3 regions of the Shewanella sp. SNU WT4 genome follow, and region 3 is predicted to be linked to each of the others. Evidence: predicted binding sites of a transcription regulator. Region 3 holds the regulator's gene; each other region holds the start of a gene.

The links. The regulator NrdR, encoded in region 3, represses ribonucleotide reductase genes. The targets are predictions, from matches to a motif close to AAACACNANATNTNGTGTTT.
Region 1: a site for NrdR is predicted at 2,542-2,561, ahead of nrdD (anaerobic ribonucleoside-triphosphate reductase). Genes of this name have one in related genera too.
Region 2: a site for NrdR is predicted at 2,723-2,742, ahead of nrdA (class 1a ribonucleoside-diphosphate reductase subunit alpha). Genes of this name have one in related genera too.

The regions. Positions count from the first base shown of each region.
Region 1 is NZ_CP041151.1:1,856,660-1,862,533, reverse strand. Features, by position in the region: gene nrdG (anaerobic ribonucleoside-triphosphate reductase-activating protein) at 1-331, opposite strand, end outside; gene nrdD (anaerobic ribonucleoside-triphosphate reductase) at 392-2,509, opposite strand; gene rssA (patatin-like phospholipase RssA) at 2,974-3,927, opposite strand; gene FJQ87_RS08300 (DEAD/DEAH box helicase) at 4,077-5,441, shown strand; gene FJQ87_RS08295 (YHS domain-containing (seleno)protein) at 5,580-5,874, opposite strand, start outside.
Region 2 is NZ_CP041151.1:2,432,561-2,438,434, reverse strand. Features, by position in the region: gene nrdB (class Ia ribonucleoside-diphosphate reductase subunit beta) at 1-174, opposite strand, end outside; gene nrdA (class 1a ribonucleoside-diphosphate reductase subunit alpha) at 226-2,514, opposite strand; gene FJQ87_RS10930 (HAD-IA family hydrolase) at 2,923-3,594, opposite strand; gene ubiG (bifunctional 2-polyprenyl-6-hydroxyphenol methylase/3-demethylubiquinol 3-O-methyltransferase UbiG) at 3,597-4,304, opposite strand; gene gyrA (DNA gyrase subunit A) at 4,626-5,874, shown strand, end outside.
Region 3 is NZ_CP041151.1:1,473,727-1,479,600, reverse strand. Features, by position in the region: gene ribE (6,7-dimethyl-8-ribityllumazine synthase) at 1-234, opposite strand, end outside; gene ribBA (bifunctional 3,4-dihydroxy-2-butanone-4-phosphate synthase/GTP cyclohydrolase II) at 365-1,468, opposite strand; gene FJQ87_RS06735 (riboflavin synthase) at 1,531-2,184, opposite strand; gene ribD (bifunctional diaminohydroxyphosphoribosylaminopyrimidine deaminase/5-amino-6-(5-phosphoribosylamino)uracil reductase RibD) at 2,191-3,309, opposite strand; gene nrdR (transcriptional regulator NrdR) at 3,363-3,812, opposite strand; gene glyA (serine hydroxymethyltransferase) at 3,895-5,148, opposite strand; gene FJQ87_RS06715 (3'-5' exonuclease) at 5,365-5,874, shown strand, end outside.

The sequences.
Region 1 (5,874 bases), 380 kb from region 3:
TCGATAATTCATAGCCAGTCCATAGCCACACATCTTTGCCAGGGCAATGTTCACGCACTTGCAATAATAAGTGTTCAATGGCGGCTAAATTCGCCGGATGCAAAGGATCGCCGCCACTTAATGACAAACCACGGCGTTTAATACGCTCATCGTTTAAATCGTTAATGATTTGCGTAACCATGGCGTCATCAAAATAATGCCCAGAATTGAGTCCCCAGGTGCTTTGGTTGTAGCAACCACGGCATTGATGCTCGCAGCCCGACACAAATAAGGTGGCGCGCGTGCCGGGACCATTAATCACATCGAGCGGAAAATATTGATGATAATTCATAATAACCTCAAAGGGCGCCTAAGGCGCCCTGTGGATGAATAGCAAAAGTAAACCTAGCCTTTATAAGTGTTTAACGCGGCGCTTCACTTCTTCTTGCTTACCATAGTTAAATGGACGCGCATCTGGGCTACCTAAATACCCACATACGCGGCGTGTCACTGACACTCGGCTCGGCTCATGGTTACCACACTTAGGGCAAGTAAAGCCTTTGCTGGTACAGCTAAATTCGCCAGTAAAACCGCAGTCATAACATTCATCGATTGGCGTGTTAGTGCCATAATATGGCACGCGGGAATAACTGTAATCCCACACATCTTCCAGCGCTTCAATGTTGTGCTGCATATTTGGGTATTCGCCGTAGCAAATAAAACCACCACTGGCGATTTCTGGATAAGCGCGCTCGAACTCTAATTTGTCATAAGGGTTCACCGCTTTTTCCACATCCAGATGGAAGCTGTTGGTGTAATAGCCTTTATCTGTCACACCGGTCACAACGCCAAACTCTTTGGTGTCGATTTTGGCAAAGCGGCTACATAAGCTCTCACTTGGAGTACTGTATAAGCTAAAACCATAGCCAGTTTCTTCTTTCCAGCTATCGGTAGCATTGCGTAAGTATTGCACCACTTCAATGGCTTTTTGACGCAACACTTCACTGTCGTACACATGACCTTGCCCCACATACAAGGCATTAATGGTTTCATGTAAGCCAATAAAACCTAATGAAATAGAGGCGCGGCCATTTTTGAAAATTGGCGCGATATCATCATCAGGCCCTAAACGTACGCCGCACGCGCCTTCCATATAAAGAATTGGAGCGACACGGGCTTTAACGCCATTTAAGCGCTCAATGCGCGAATCTAAGGCGCGGCGTGCCACCAGCAAACGCGCGTCTAAAATTTTATAAAACTCAGCTTCATCGCCCTTAGCTTGTAAGGCAATGCGCGGTAAGTTTAAGCTCACAACACCGAGGTTATTACGGCCTTCGTGAATGAGCTCACCGTTTTCTTCATAGGTACCAAGGAAGCTGCGACAGCCCATAGGCGTTTTAAATGAGCCGGTGACGCGCTCAACTTGCTCGTAGTTTAAGATATCAGGGTACATGCGCATGGTGGCGCACTCTAACGCTAACTTCTTGATGTCATAGTTAACATCACTGGCTTTATGGTTAACACCATCACGAATGGCGAAGACTAATTTAGGGAATACCGCTGTTTTACGGTTTTTACCTAAACCACCAATGCGTACTTTCATCATAGATTGCTGGATTAAGCGTGATTCCCAGCTAGTCCCTAAACCAAAACCAAAGGTCACAAACGGCGTTTGGCCATTAGCAGTATGCAAGGTATTGACTTCATACTCTAACGATTGAAAAGCGTCATAACATTCTTTTTCAGTTTGCGCGCGGGCAAAAGCGACAGGATCGGCTATCTGCCACTCTGTGCCTATAGCTAAATGCTTTTGATAACTCTTAGTCACAAATGGCGCTAACACTTCATCGATACGGTTAATCGTGGTGCCGCCGTAAATATGGCTCGCCACCTGCGCAATGATTTGCGCCGTCACGGCAGTCGCGGTTGAAATCGATTTAGGCGTATCAATTTCAGCATTACCCATCTTAAACCCTTGAGTTAACATGCCGGTCAAGTCAATCAGCATACAGTTAAACATTGGGAAGAATGGCGAGTAATCTAAGTCGTGGAAGTGGATTTCACCCGCTTCGTGCGCGGCGACTACATCTTTTGGTAATAAATAGCGAGTGGCATAATGCTTAGCCACGATACCGGCTAACAGGTCTCTTTGAGTCGGAATAACCTTGGCATCTTTATTGGCATTTTCATTTAATAGCGCTGGATTGCTTTGCTCAACTAAGCCTTTAATCTCAAGATTCAGGCGACTGGTAGATTCACGCTGCACATCACGGTCATGGCGATATTCAATATAATGGCGCGCCACTTCCTTGTACGGGCCTTCCATCAGCGCATTTTCTACCGCATCTTGAAGACAAGCAATTTCTACTTCAGCCAAATGGGCAACAGCACCACTTACGCCTGCAGCAACCGCAACCGCATATTCATCATCTTGTATGCCAGCTGAGCAAGCTGCCGCCATTACTGCATCCTTGATCCTGGCTTCGTCAAACAAAGTACGGCAACCGTCTCGCTTAATCACTACTGGCATTATGATTTATCTCTCCACGCTATGATGAAAATACGCACTATATGTAGTGGCATTTAAAACTACAGACACAATATGTAGCGTATTAAGCGCCAAGCTGACAGAAAAAACATTGATCCAGATCATGCAAATTGTGTGATGGCTGCAACACTGCCCTATTAGTGATGCCCCGAGCACTGTTTGCCAAACTGCTACTTGACCCTAAGCATTTCTCGGAGTAATAGCGTCATTATTGCTGTTATTTTGGGCGTGAAAGCGACTTTGAATTGAAACGAACAAACGGCGAAACCAATAAGAAAATAGCGAAACACGCTGATGGCGACGCTTGTGGGCAATGAAAATGATGGCTAAGAATGATGGCGATTAATTGGATTGAGTAGAGTGAGTAGATTGAGTACTAACATATGTGCCTAGCGGCAATGACTCTGCCACTAAGCACTTTTAATCATAAAAATATGAGTAACTCTCTAGTGGCCGCTTAATGCGGCTTCAATCAAATGGGCAGCCTCAATCACAGCTTGCTCACCAGCGGCAATCGCTTCACTGGCGCGATGAAATTCCATAGTGCCAATATCTGCCACTTTCGGGGCTAAACAGATATCCGGCGGGTCGCCCATTAAGCGCGCGCGTTTATGGCGCATTTCTAAGATTTCCATAGATTGCGACATCACAGCTAACATGCCAGGATCGCCAAAGCTTTGGCTGAGACTTAGCTTATCGGTTAAGCCCGACACATACTCTTTGCCTTTGGCGAGTAAATCCATAAAGCGTGCGCCCTTATGGCCAGCATTATCCACTGCATCTTGGGCACATGGAGTACTCGACATCATTTGCACTGGCAATACCTGCATGCGAGTGCGCTTATAGGCACTTAAATCAACCGCAATCACAATATCGACATCCATGGCTCTAGCCACAGATACAGGCACAGGGTTAACCACAGCGCCATCCACCAGCCAGCGTTGATTTAAGCGCACTGGCGATAAAATTCCCGGCATTGAGCAAGAAGCGCGCACGGCTTGGCGCAAGTCACCTTGTTGAAACCAAATTTCTTGGCCGGTATAAAGGTCAGTTGCTACCGCTGTAAACGGGCGTTTTAAGTCTTCGATCTTAACCGCGCCAATACTGGCCTGCATTTGATCAAATACCTTTTCACCGCCCATTAAGCCGCCTTTACGCCAGCTTAAATCCATCATGCCGAGCACGTCCCACGATGAGAAACCTTCCACCCATGATTGCAATTGCTCTAAATGATCATTGGCATAGGCCGCGCCCACTAACGAGCCAATGGAGCAACCCGCCACTTTATCTGGCTCAATGCCCATCTTCTTTAAGCCATTAAGCACACCAATATGTGCCCAACCTTTGGCGGCACCACTGCCAAGGGCTAAGCCTATGGTTGCGCGTTTTTTGCTTTGCATTGGTTTATTCATCCTAGCTAATCAAACTTGGCGCCATGTATACCATAGCTAGCAAAAGGCACAAGCCTTAGCTGTGATTATCCATCATTGCTGGTGCCAGACAGGCTTTGGGTTTACAATATTGGGTCAATTTTTTAAGGAGTTTTCTTTTGCACTTTACCGATTTTTCCCTTGATAAACGCTTAATGACGAGTCTTGAGCATATGGGGTTAACCACTCCAACCGACGTCCAGGCTCAGGCCATTCCAGTCGCTATGGCTGGCAAGGATTTAATGGTCTCGTCAAAAACGGGATCGGGTAAAACATTGGCGTTTTTATTACCGGCAATGCAAAGGATTATTTCTACCCGCGCACTGAATAAAAAAGACCCTCGGGTACTGATTTTACTGCCAACTCGCGAACTAGCTCATCAGGTGTATAGCCAATTACGCTTACTGATTGCTAATACCCAATATAAAGCGGTTAGCATTTTAGGCGGTGAGAACTTTAACGATCAGGCCAAAGCGCTTGCCCGCGAACCGCATTTTATTGTGGCAACCCCAGGGCGCATTGCCGATCACTTGCAAAAACGTCATTTATTTTTAAATGGCTTAGAGTTGCTGATCTTAGATGAAGCCGACCGTATGCTTGATTTAGGTTTTGCGCCGCAACTGCGTGCCATTAACTTGGCTGCGGATCATAAGCGTCGTCAAACCTTAATGTTCTCGGCTACCTTAGATCACAGCGATATCAATGAACTTGCCAGTGAATTACTGAAAAACCCTGAGCATATCGCCATTGGTAGCGCCAACGTCGCCCACCAAGATATTCAGCAAGCTGTGTACTTGTGCGATCACTTAGATCATAAGCAAGCGCTGTTAAGCCATTTGTTAACGGCTAAGGCCCACAAGCAAGTGATTATCTTTACCGCGACTCGCAGTGATACCGAGCGTTTAGCGAGCTTGCTGAATCAGTCAAGCCTTGGTGCTATCGCCTTAAGTGGTGAGTTAAAGCAAAATGAACGTAACCGCATCATGGATCAATTTAGCCGGGGTCAGTACAGCATTTTAGTGACCACAGACTTAGCCTCGCGCGGTCTGGACTTACTCAATGTGTCATTAGTGATTAACTTTGATATGCCAAAGTTTGCCGAAGAATATATTCACCGCATCGGTCGCACCGGTCGTGCTGGCGCTAAAGGGGATGCTATCTCTTTAGTCGGTCCTAAAGACTGGGCGAACTTTAAGAAAGTTGAATTGTTCTTACGCCAACAATTGGATTTCAGCCAAGTCGCTGGCCTTGAAGCAAAATTCAAAGGTTTGAGTGATAAGCCTAAGGCTAAAGCGGCCAATGTTAAGGTCAATACTGCTGCTAAGACGCTCCGTACCACTAGCACGAAAGCACCAAAAGCGGCGCCAAAGCGTGACAAACGCTTTATTACCGGTATTGATGTGGGTGATGCGCCAATGCGCCGAAAAGCTAAACCACTGCAAGATACTGATGAAGAAAGTATTATCGGTACGTTTGAAGATTAAATGCTAAAACCTCAGCTTTTGTAAAAATTAAGCCCCCGCACTTAGAGCCAAGCTTCTGAATGCGAGGGTTTTATTTTTTGTTGTAGTCTTAACTTTTCAGTACTTTTGATTCAGCCACCTTTGATGCTTACTCAAGCCTTATTCCATCTTTTGCGCTTGCAGTTTTTCTTGCCAGTTGTCATTAGCGGCCTTTATATAACCCTCTTTATCTTGTAGCCAAGTTTCACGCACGCCCACACTGTAATTAAGGTACAGCTTATCTTTATACCAAGTAAAAGCCTTAGGATCTGAACTCACCACAAAGCCCTGCGCCATGGCATAAGCGCAATAGCCGCCGTATTGGGGGAGATATTGCTTTGGGTTTTGACTAAATAACTTGGCATGTTCAGCCGAGCTAAAGCGCCACACGGCATTAGCAATATTCACCACAAAC
Region 2 (5,874 bases), 960 kb from region 3:
ACGGCTAACGTCGACTTCTTCAGGACGCCAGAAAAACGATAACTGCTTTTCAATCAGGCGTTCAAAAACTTCATATTTTTGAATGTCGTAACGGGCAACGTTGACAGGTTGGCCAAAGAACATAGGTTCTTTAGTCGCATCATTCGGAGTTTGACAAAAAGTGCTGTAAGCCATTATAGGGATCCCAATCAAAGGGGCCGTTAAGGCCCCATCTAGCAAATAAAGTTAAATTTTACACGCGCCACCGGCACAACCATCATCTTCAGCTTCAACGCTAGAGATGTCGTCGTATTTATCAGAAGCACCATCACGAGTGTTATGATAATACAGGGTTTTAATACCGAGTTTATAGGTAGTGAGCAAATCCTTTAACAGCAATTTCATCGGTACCTTGTGACTGTCAAATTTAGCTGGGTCATAGTTTGTGTTGGCTGAAATCGCTTGGTCAACAAACTTTTGCATAATGCCGACTAATTGCAGATAACCTTCGTTCGATGGCATTTGCCATAACAACTCATACTTATCACGTAATTGGTCAAAATCAGGCACTACTTGCTTCAGCTGTCCATCTTTACTGGCTTTAACGCTGATAAGGCCTCGTGGTGGTTCAATACCATTAGTCGCGTTAGAAATTTGCGATGAAGTTTCTGATGGCATTAACGCTGATAAGGTCGAGTTACGTAAGCCATGCTTGACTATGTCTTGGCGTAAGCTTTCCCAATCAAGGTGTAATGGTTCGCTGCAAATAACGTCTAAATCACGCTTGTAGGTATCGATTGGCAAAATACCTTGAGAGTAAGTCGTCTCATGGAATAATGGACAAGCGCCTTTTTCTTTAGCCAATAACATAGATGCTTTAAGCAAATAGAACTGAATAGCTTCAAAAGTTCTGTGGGTGAGGGCATTAGCACTGCCATCAGAGTACTTTAAGTTATTCTTGGCTAAATAATTGGCAAAGTTAATGACGCCTATACCTAAAGTTCGGCGATTCATTGACGCCAATTCAGCGGCCTTAATTGGATAATCTTGATAATCAAGCAAGTTATCTAATGCGCGAACGGCTAAATCAGCTAACCCTTCTAACTCATCCAGACTTTCAATCGCGCCTAAGTTTAATGCCGATAAGGTACACAGGGCGATTTCGCCATTGGTATCATCGATATTGGTCATTGGCTTAGTTGGCAACGCAATTTCCAAACATAAGTTTGATTGGCGAATTGGCGCTACTTTTGAGTCGAATGGGCTGTGGGTATTACAATGATCGACGTTTTGAATGTAAATACGACCAGTAGACGCACGCTCTTGCATCATCAATGAAAACAAGTCAGCCGCGCGAATTTGGCGCTTACGGATAGCAGCATCTTGCTCGTACTTAAGATATAAACGCTCAAACTCGTCTTGATCTTCAAAGAAAGCGTCGTATAAGCCAGGTACATCCGATGGGCTAAATAGGCTAATGTGCTCGCCTTTAACTAAACGGGTATACATCAGCTTGTTAATTTGTACGCCGTAGTCTAAGTGACGAACACGGTTTTCTTCAACGCCGCGGTTGTTTTTAAGTACCAGTAGGGATTCCACTTCTAAGTGCCACATAGGGTAGAAGAGGGTCGCTGCGCCGCCGCGAACGCCACCTTGTGAACATGACTTAACCGCAGTTTGAAAATACTTATAAAAAGGTAAGCAACCGGTATGGAAAGCTTCACCGCCACGAATTGAACTACCTAAGGCGCGAATACGGCCGGCGTTAATGCCGATACCAGCGCGCTGACTAACATACTTAACAATGGATGACGCAGTGGCGTTAATTGAATCTAAGCTATCACCACACTCAATCAGTACACATGAGCTGAACTGACGGGTAGGAGTGCGCACGCCTGACATGATTGGCGTTGGCAGTGAAATCTTAAAAGTCGATACCGCATCATAAAAACTCTTGATGTAAGTTAAGCGAGTCTCTTTTGGATATTCAGCGAATAAACAGGCAGCAACCAGTATGTATAAAAACTGAGTGCTTTCATAAACTTCTCCTGTTACACGGTTCTGAACTAAATACTTGCCCTCAAGCTGCTTAACGGCAGCATAGGAGAAGTTCATGTCACGCCAGTGATCCACATAGCCATCGAGGATATCAATTTCTTCACGGCTATAGTCATTTAAGATGTGAGCGTCATATTTACCGAGCTCAACCAGCTTAACGATATGGTTATAAAGCTTAGGTGGCTCAAATTGACCATAAGCTTTTTTGCGCAAATGGAAAATGGCCAAACGCGCTGCCAAAAATTGGTAATCAGGCGATTCTGGAGAGATTAAATCTGCGGCGGCCTTGATAATGGTTTCATGAATGGCTTCCGTTGGAATGCCGTCAAAAAACTGTAGGTGAGAACGTAGTTCCACCTCAGATACCGAGACATTGTGAAGTCCTTTTGCTGCCCAGGTGATCACTCTGTGGATCTTGTCGAGATCTATGTTCTCACGTTCACCACTGCGTTTTGTGACTGTCATATTGCTGTTCATTAACGATTAGCCTTGAAATTTTGATTAATAAAATACATATATTGTTGCGAGGTAAACAAATCCATTTGCCGTTCAGAACCGAGGAGAAAACTACTACAGGACAAAAAAATCCAGTATTTATCTTGTGGTGTCTTTTTAACTGAACACACAACATATGGGTGTATTTTGGAACTTGAGGTACAAGATAATGAGGTTAATGGCTATTTGCAAGCACTATAAGTTGGGGGTTTCTTGTGGATAAGGTGGGGGTAGAATTTGGGGTTAGTGGTGACTAACCCTAAACCTGAATTATTGCTGAACTGTGCGGTGAATAACTTTAAAACCCCGAAAAAAAGCCGAAAATTTAAAGCGAATTAACCGCCACTAAAATGACCAATCCGAGCGCTTGAGCTGATCTAAAAATGATCGCTATTGGCTAAGGTTTAGTTGTAAAAAATGCTCGAGTTCTTGAGGGTGATTAAACTGTAATCGGCTCGGCCACGAGTGATGATCCTCATCACCTAAATAGCCCCACAAGGCGAGCGCCGGGATCATGCCGGCATTAACCGCAGCTTCCATATCCCGCGCGGCATCGCCAAGATAAAGAATGTGTTCGGGTCGGCATCCAAGTTGTGACGCAGCTAGTAACATAGGCGCTGGATGCGGTTTAGGCTGCAGGCAGGAATCGCCACTGACAATAGCTTGCATAGTTACGGTCAGATTTAAGTGCTGACACAAGGGACGACTAAAGCGCGCATGTTTATTAGTGACTATGCCTTGCGGTATCCCAAGCGTGGTTAAAGTGTGGATTAAGTGCTCCATACCCTCGAAAAACTCACTGTATTGGCCATTAATGCGCTGGTAGTGCTGTAATAAATCGTGCTGAATGGCAAGTTTTTCACCTTGCTGAAGATGGGGCGCCGCCGCATTCACTAATGCCATTGACCCGTGCGACGCAGCGCTTTTTACTTGCTGATAGGGTGCCGGCGCTAAACCTGCATCGTTTAATGCTAAGTTTAAAGCCGCAACCAGATCGGGCGCGGTATCAACAATGGTGCCATCTAAATCAAACAGCACTGCTTTTATCTGAGGACAATTCACCATTAAGCCTTATGGCATACCAGCATATAGTTAACTTCTAAGCTGTCGGTATAGCGGAAAATCCCAGAGATTGGATTGTAGGTTACCCCGCTACAGCCTTCACAAATCAAATCGGTATTGTCTATCATGGCAATTAATTCGGACGGGCGAATGAATTTGCTATGTTCATGGGTGCCCTTTGGCAGCATTCTTAGCACATATTCAGCACCAACTATGGTTTCTATATAGGAGCGAATATTGCGATTAATGGTTGAGAAAAACACATAACCATTAGGTTTAACCATGTCGCAGCACGCTTTAATCACAGATTGCGGATCTGGCACATGTTCAAGCATTTCCATGCAAGTGATGACATCATAATGTTGCTGATGATCTAAACTGTGCTGCTCGGCTGTCATGCGTTGATAATCAACGCTAACGCCCATTTCCAGCGCATGTAACTTAGCAACCTCAAGTGGCTCTTCGCCCATATCAATGCCAGTCACTTTAGCGCCAAGGCGCGCCATACTTTCAGACAAAATGCCGCCACCACAGCCCACATCTAATACTTGCTTGCCAAATAAGCCATGACTATTGAGGTCAATGTAATTTAATCGCAATGGATTAAATTGGTGTAATGGTTTGAAATCACCCGTTGGGTCCCACCAATTAGCCGCCATACGTTCAAACTTGGCAATTTCATTAAGATCTACATTTTGATTGGTTTCCATGGACTTCCCATCCGAATAAAAGTGACACGCCATTATACTCAGCTTTTGTGACGCGAAAACACTAAAGCATAAAGGCATTGTGACAGATTTCATCATTATCCATAAAAGCCGCCGTTGATGACTGACTAAAAAATAACGCCTAAGGTATTGCTTTTATTCGATTGCAGCCTTTTTGAGCACTTTCGCTGTGATATCCCATTTGATTGCAAGCTAGGTCTGGCGGCAATAAATAACTGTGTTAGAATGCCAAATCATGTTTAAAGCTGCGCCATTTTGGGTGTCAACTCGGGCCAGCATTATTTTCAGGGGAACGAGCAGTTTATGACTGATCTGGCTTCATCTATTTCGCCAATTAATATTGAAGACGAATTAAAAACATCGTACCTGGATTACGCCATGAGCGTCATCGTAGGCCGGGCATTGCCAGACGTGCGTGACGGGTTAAAACCTGTTCACCGTCGCGTATTGTTTGCCATGAGTGAACTGAAAAACGACTGGAACAAACCTTATAAAAAATCTGCTCGTGTAGTTGGTGACGTGATCGGTAAATATCACCCTCATGGTGATATCGCTGTTTACGACACTATTGTACGTATGGCCCAAAACTTCTCCATGCGTTACACCTTAGTTGATGGTCAAGGTAACTTTGGTTCTGTTGATGGCGACGCCGCAGCAGCAATGCGTTATACCGAAATCCGTATGGATAAGTTAGCGCATCAATTACTGGCCGATCTTGAGAAAGAAACTGTCGATTTTGTGCCTAACTATGATGGCACTGAATTTATTCCTGAAGTGATGCCAACCCGCATTCCGAACCTATTAATCAATGGTTCATCAGGCATTGCGGTAGGTATGGCCACTAACATTCCGCCACATAACCTCAATGAAGTTGTGAGTGCTTGTCTTGCGTTAATCGAAGAGCCTGAATTGCCAATTGAGCAAATCATGGAATATATTCCAGGCCCAGATTTCCCAACTGCTGCCATCATTAACGGTCGTCGAGGCATTGAAGAAGCCTATCGTACTGGCCGTGGCAAAGTTATCATGCGTTCACGCGCTGAAGTGGAAACCGATGAAAACGGTCGCGAGCGCATCATAGTTCACGAAATTCCGTATCAAGTGAACAAAGCCCGTTTGATTGAAAAAATCGCCGAGCTAGTAAAAGATAAAAAGATTGAAGGGATCAGCGGCTTACGTGACGAGTCTGATAAAGACGGTATGCGTATTGTGGTTGAGATTAAGCGCGGTGAAGTGGGCGAGGTCGTATTAAACAACCTGTACTCACAGACTCAAATGCAAACGTCTTTCGGTATTAACATGGTGGCCTTGATCAACGGTCAGCCGAAGTTATTCAACCTGAAAGAAATGCTAGAAGCCTTTATTCTGCATCGCCGTGAAGTGGTGACACGCCGCACTGTGTTTGAATTACGCAAAGCCCGTGATCGCGCTCATATCTTGGAAGCGCTGGCCATTGCCTTAGCTAACATAGATCCAATCATTGCCCTGATCAAAGCCTCGCCAACCTCAGCAGACGCTAAAGCTAAGTTAATTAGCCAAGGTTGGGAACTGG
Region 3 (5,874 bases):
GGCGATGATGCCATCGAATTTACCGCTGGCCGCAACGCGACGAGCCGCTAATGGCAACTCAAACGCACCAGGTACACGCACCACTGTAATATTATCTTCCTGAACCTGACCGAAACGCTTCAGTGTATCTACTGCGCCCTCGAGTAAACTCTCAACCAGAAAGCTATTAAAACGAGAAACAACGATAGCCACCTTGGCATTTTTCGCTTCGATATTACCTTGTACTATGTTCATTATCTTACCTAAAATTTAGCAAAGCACGATTCTCGGTGCGTACCCGAGACGAAAAGTGACGCCATCATACCACAGAGGATAGCGCCCTGATCATGCAATTTTAATGGAATATGGATTTTCCGACGCGGGATTATTCACCCACGTATTCGGTAACTTCTAAGCCAAAGCCTGAAAGCGAATGATATTTCTTAGGTGAACTCAATAAACGCATCTGAGTTACGCCAAGGTTGGCAAGGATTTGCGAACCAATACCCACGCGGCGCGACGTACCCTGCCACTTAGCGGCGGCTTGAGCTTGACCTTTATCTTCAGCTTCAAAGGCTTTCACTTTAGCCAGCAGATCTGAGGTGTGTTGTTGCCCATCGAGCAATACCAACACGCCACCTTCAGCCGCAATTCGCGCCATGGCTTTATCTAATGGCCAGCTGCGCGACTGATCGCGCTCAGAGTACAGCACGTCATTAAAGGTGTTTTGTAAGTGCACGCGTACCAATGGGTTAGTTGATACATCGCCCTTGATTAAGGCAAAGTGCAGCTGGTTATCAATAGTGTCGCGAAAAGTCACCATCTCAAACTCACCAAAACGCGTTGGCAAATGACACTTAGCTTCACGCACTACTGTGGTTTCGGTGTTATTGCGATACTCAATTAAATCGGCAATGGTGCCGATTTTAATGCCGTGTTTTTCGCTGAAAATTTCTAAATCTGGGCGGCGCGCCATAGTGCCATCGTCATTTAAAATCTCAACAATCACGCCGGAGGCTTCAAGCCCCGCTAAGCGCGCTAAATCGCAACCAGCTTCAGTGTGACCAGCGCGGGTTAATACGCCGCCATCTTGGGCCATTAATGGGAAGATATGACCAGGTTGGACTAGATCAGAGGCTTTAGCGTCTTTAGCAACAGCAGCTAATACAGTCACAGCGCGATCGTGGGCACTAATGCCTGTGGTCACGCCTTCGGCGGCTTCAATCGACACAGTAAAGTTGGTCGAGAATTGAGCATTATTGTTAGTCACCATTAACGGTAAATCTAACTGCTGACAACGCGCCTTAGTCATGGTTTGGCAAATCAGACCACGGCCATAAGTGGCCATAAAGTTGATAGCTTGTGGCGTGACCTTTTCGGCCGCCATAATCAAATCGCCTTCATTTTCTCTGTCTTCATCATCCATAAGGATGACCATTTTACCAAGACGGATATCTTCAATGATTTCTTCTATGCTGTGTAGCGCCATCGTTAAGACCTATTTGTATTTATAAAATAAAGAATTGACTGCACTTAACAAAATGGGGCGACTTAGCGCATGAATCCCGATCTTGCCAGTAACTCCATGGTCACTCCAGAGGAGGATGCCTCGGCTGGAGCCTGTAACAAGCGCTCTAAATAGCGCGCCACTAAATCCACTTCTATATTAACGCTCGCCCCTACTGCCAAATTCACTAAGGTGGTTTCACCTGCAGTATGCGGCACAATCGTCAAACGAAAACGGGCATCCATCACTTCATTGACAGTTAAGCTCACGCCATCAATGGTAATTGAACCTTTATGCGCAATATAACGCGCTAACGATGCGGGGGCTTCTAACCAGAATTCAATCGCTTTGCCGCGAATGCTGCGCTCAACCACACGGGCAACGCCATCTACATGGCCGCTGACCATGTGACCGCCTAAGCGGGTAGTTGGCATAACAGCTTTTTCAAGGTTTACCTTAGTGCCTACTTGATAATGGGCAAAGCCGGTTAAACTTACGGTTTCGGCTGAAATATCGGCAACATAACCATCGCTTAAGCATTCCACTACAGTCAAACACACACCATTGGTGGCAATGCTGTCACCTAATTTCACATCGCTTAAATCAAGCTTACCACTGGCGACATTGAGGCGAATATCATCACCCCGGCGGTTTAACTGACGTAACGTCCCTACCGCTTCAATAATTCCTGTAAACATCTTTAGTTACTCGCCTGTATGGGCTGATTTTAAAAGGAAACCTAAGGTTAAGCGTCTATCTGCACCTATGGCGCGCTCATCGAGCAATTGGCAGCGCGGCGTGTCATCTAGACAACTGTAATCAGAGAGATTGACTAGATTGCGTCCCTGACTACCTAAAATTTTAATGGCTTGATATAACACCAGTTCATCGACCAAACCTTGGTCAATAAAGGCGCCCGCTAAGGTTGCGCCCGCTTCTATCATAATGGAATGGTGCTGCACGCTCAGTTTTTCAATCAAGAGGCGCAAATTAATGCGGCCATCATCATCGCCATGACAGCGCCAATGGCTGACGTGTGCAGGCCAATTTTGCTTAGTGCTATCAGCATAATCTGCCACAGACACCAAAATTATCGGACTTGGCGCACTAAATAAACGGGCGCTGGCGGGCAAGCGCGCTTGACTGTCGAGTACCACGCGCACAGGTTGAATCACATCTTCTGCCGCTAAATGCTTGCTTAATTCGCCTAACTCTTGATGGCGCACAGTAAGCGTTGGATCATCGGCTAAAACAGTTTCTATACCAGTAATCAGCGCCCCGTGACGAGCGCGCATGCGCTGCACGTCACGCCTTGATTCAGGACCTGTGATCCATTTAGATACGCCATTTCTTAAGGCAGTTTTACCATCTAAACTGGCGGCAAGCTTAATACTAACTCGGGCAAGGCCTGTTTCCATGCGGTGCAAAAAGCCTAGATTTAACTGCCTTGATGCCTCGCTCCCAAGGCCGATGTCAACCTTTATGCCAGCTTGCTCCAGTAAGGCCACGCCTTTACCAGCAACTTGTGGATTAGGGTCTACCATAGCAATCACGACTCGCGTAACGCCGGCCTCAATTAAGGCTAAAGCGCAAGGCGGGGTGCGGCCATAATGGCTGCAAGGCTCTAAGGTCACATAAGCTGTAGCGCCTTGAGTTTTACCTTGGGCTTCACGCAGTGCAAATACTTCAGCATGAGGGCCACCGGCGCGTTGATGATAACCTTCACCGACAATCTGGCCTTGCAAACTGATGACGCAGCCCACATTGGGGTTAGGCGCTGTGGTATAGCGTCCCTTAGCGGCTAAGAGTAAGGCGCGATTCATACAAGCGACATCTTGCAAAGACCAGGGATTATTCACTGAGCTAACCTTATTTACTATTTTTGTAATTTAGCGATGGCTTCGCCAAATTCTGAAACATCTTCAAACGCGCGGTACACTGAGGCAAAACGAATATAAGCAACTTTATCCAGTACCATTAATTGGTCCATCATCAAGTTACCTATCATTTCAGATTTTACTTCGCGCTCACCGGTCGCTCTAAGTTGCGATTTAATCTTGGTCAGGGCTTGTTCGAGTTGATCCATAGACACTGGCCGTTTTTCTACGGCACGGAGCATTCCACCACGCAGTTTTTCTTCATCAAATGGCTGGCGACTGCCATCGCGTTTAATCACGCGCGGCATGACTAATTCGGCGCCTTCAAAGGTGGTAAAGCGTTCATGGCACAGCGTACATTCGCGGCGACGGCGAACTTGATGACCGTCGGCCACCAAACGCGAGTCGATAACTTTAGTCTCTGTAGCGCTGCAAAAAGGACAATGCATTTTGCCTCCGGGCAAGATAGCGACAAACAAAAAATGGCCGCAAAAGGCGGCCATTAGAGTCTATCGCATTTCAACCCCAAGGTTAACCGTAAACTGGGAACCTAGCGCACAATTCAAGCACCTGCTGCTTTACTTGCTCAATTTTGGCTAAATCGTTGACGTCATCGAGCACATCACAGATCCAAGCTGTCAGCAACTTGGCTTCATCTACTTTAAAACCGCGGCGAGTAATAGCTGGCGTACCGATACGAATTCCAGAGGTCACAAACGGTGAACGCGGATCATTAGGTACTGAGTTCTTGTTAACAGTAATGTTAGCGTGACCCAAAGCCGCATCGGCTTCTTTACCGGTAATGCCTTTATCAATCAAGTCCACCAGCATTAAGTGGTTATCAGTGCCGCCAGAGACGATTTTGTAACCACGCTCAAGGAATACGGCCACCATGGCTTTAGCATTCTGCACTACTTGCTGTTGATAGATTTTAAACTCTGGCTCTAGTGCTTCTTTAAAGGCGACCGCTTTACCCGCGATAACATGCATTAACGGGCCACCTTGACCACCTGGGAATACGGCTGAGTTCAGCTTCTTATACAGGTCTTCATCGTTAGCGGCTGATAAAATAATACCGCCGCGTGGACCCGCTAAGGTTTTATGAGTGGTTGATGTCACAACATGAGCGTGCGGTAATGGGTCTGGATAAACACCCGCGGCCACTAAACCTGCTACGTGCGCCATGTCCACAAACAGGTAAGCGCCAATTTTATCAGCAATGGCACGCATTCTTGCCCAATCGACAATGCCTGAATAAGCAGAGAAACCGCCAATCATCATCTTTGGCTTTTTCTCAATCGCTATGCGTTCCATCTCGTCATAATCAATATGACCAGTTTCATCTATGCCGTAAGGAATGATGTTGTACAGCTTGCCAGAGAAGTTAACTGGTGAGCCATGAGTTAAATGACCGCCATGGGCCAAGTTCATGCCAAGAACAGTGTCACCCGGTTGCAACAGCGCCATGTACACTGCGCTGTTAGCTTGTGAGCCAGAATGCGGCTGCACGTTTGCATAGGTGGCACCAAATAACTCTTTCGCGCGCTCAATGGCTAAGGTTTCAACGATATCAACGTACTCACAACCACCGTAATAACGCTTTTCTGGGTAACCTTCGGCGTACTTGTTAGTCAGCTGCGAACCTTGCGCTTCCATGACTCGTGGGCTGGTGTAATTTTCTGATGCAATCAGCTCAATATGTTCTTCTTGGCGACGAGTCTCGTTCTCGATTGCGGCGAACAATTGTGGATCATAATCAGCAATATTCATGTCTTTCTTCAGCATTAGCGACTCCGGCAGCAAAGTGAACTTTGGTATTAGGTAGGATACGTCTCGAATGGCGGCTAGTTTACTCTGCTATGGGTCACAATCCCAGACCGAAGCGCATGAAAATACTTGCATTAGCCCTGAACGCTGTGTTCTGAAAACTGACCTTAAGCCGCAATTGCAGTATATACTGCGCGCGTTATTCACTTATGCACACCATCAGGGTTCCTTGTTATGCCAGCTACACCTGCTCATTCGGTTATCGTTCTCGACTTTGAAACCACAGGCTTATCGCCCAATTTAGGTGATCGCGCCATCGAAATTGGCGCCGTTAAATTAGTTAACGGCGAGGTTGTTGATACCTTTCAGCAACTGATTAATCCAGGTTGCCGCGTTAGCAGTTTTATTGAAGGTTATACCGGCATTACTAACGCTATGCTAAGCACTGCGCCCCAAAGCGATGTAGTGATGAGTGAATTTGCGCGCTTTATGGGAGACAGCCATCTCGTGGCCCATAACGCTTCGTTCGATAAACGTTTTTTAGATGCTGAATTTGAGCGGATAAATCATAGCTATTCTGGCCAATTTGCTTGCTCCATGCTCATTGCTCGCCGTCTCATTCCTGAGGCGCCCACCCATAAGCTTGGGGATTTAGTACGTTTTAAAAGGATAGATAATGATGGCGTATTTCACCGCGCTTTAGCCGATGCGCAAATGACAGCCAAATTGTGGATGGTGATGATT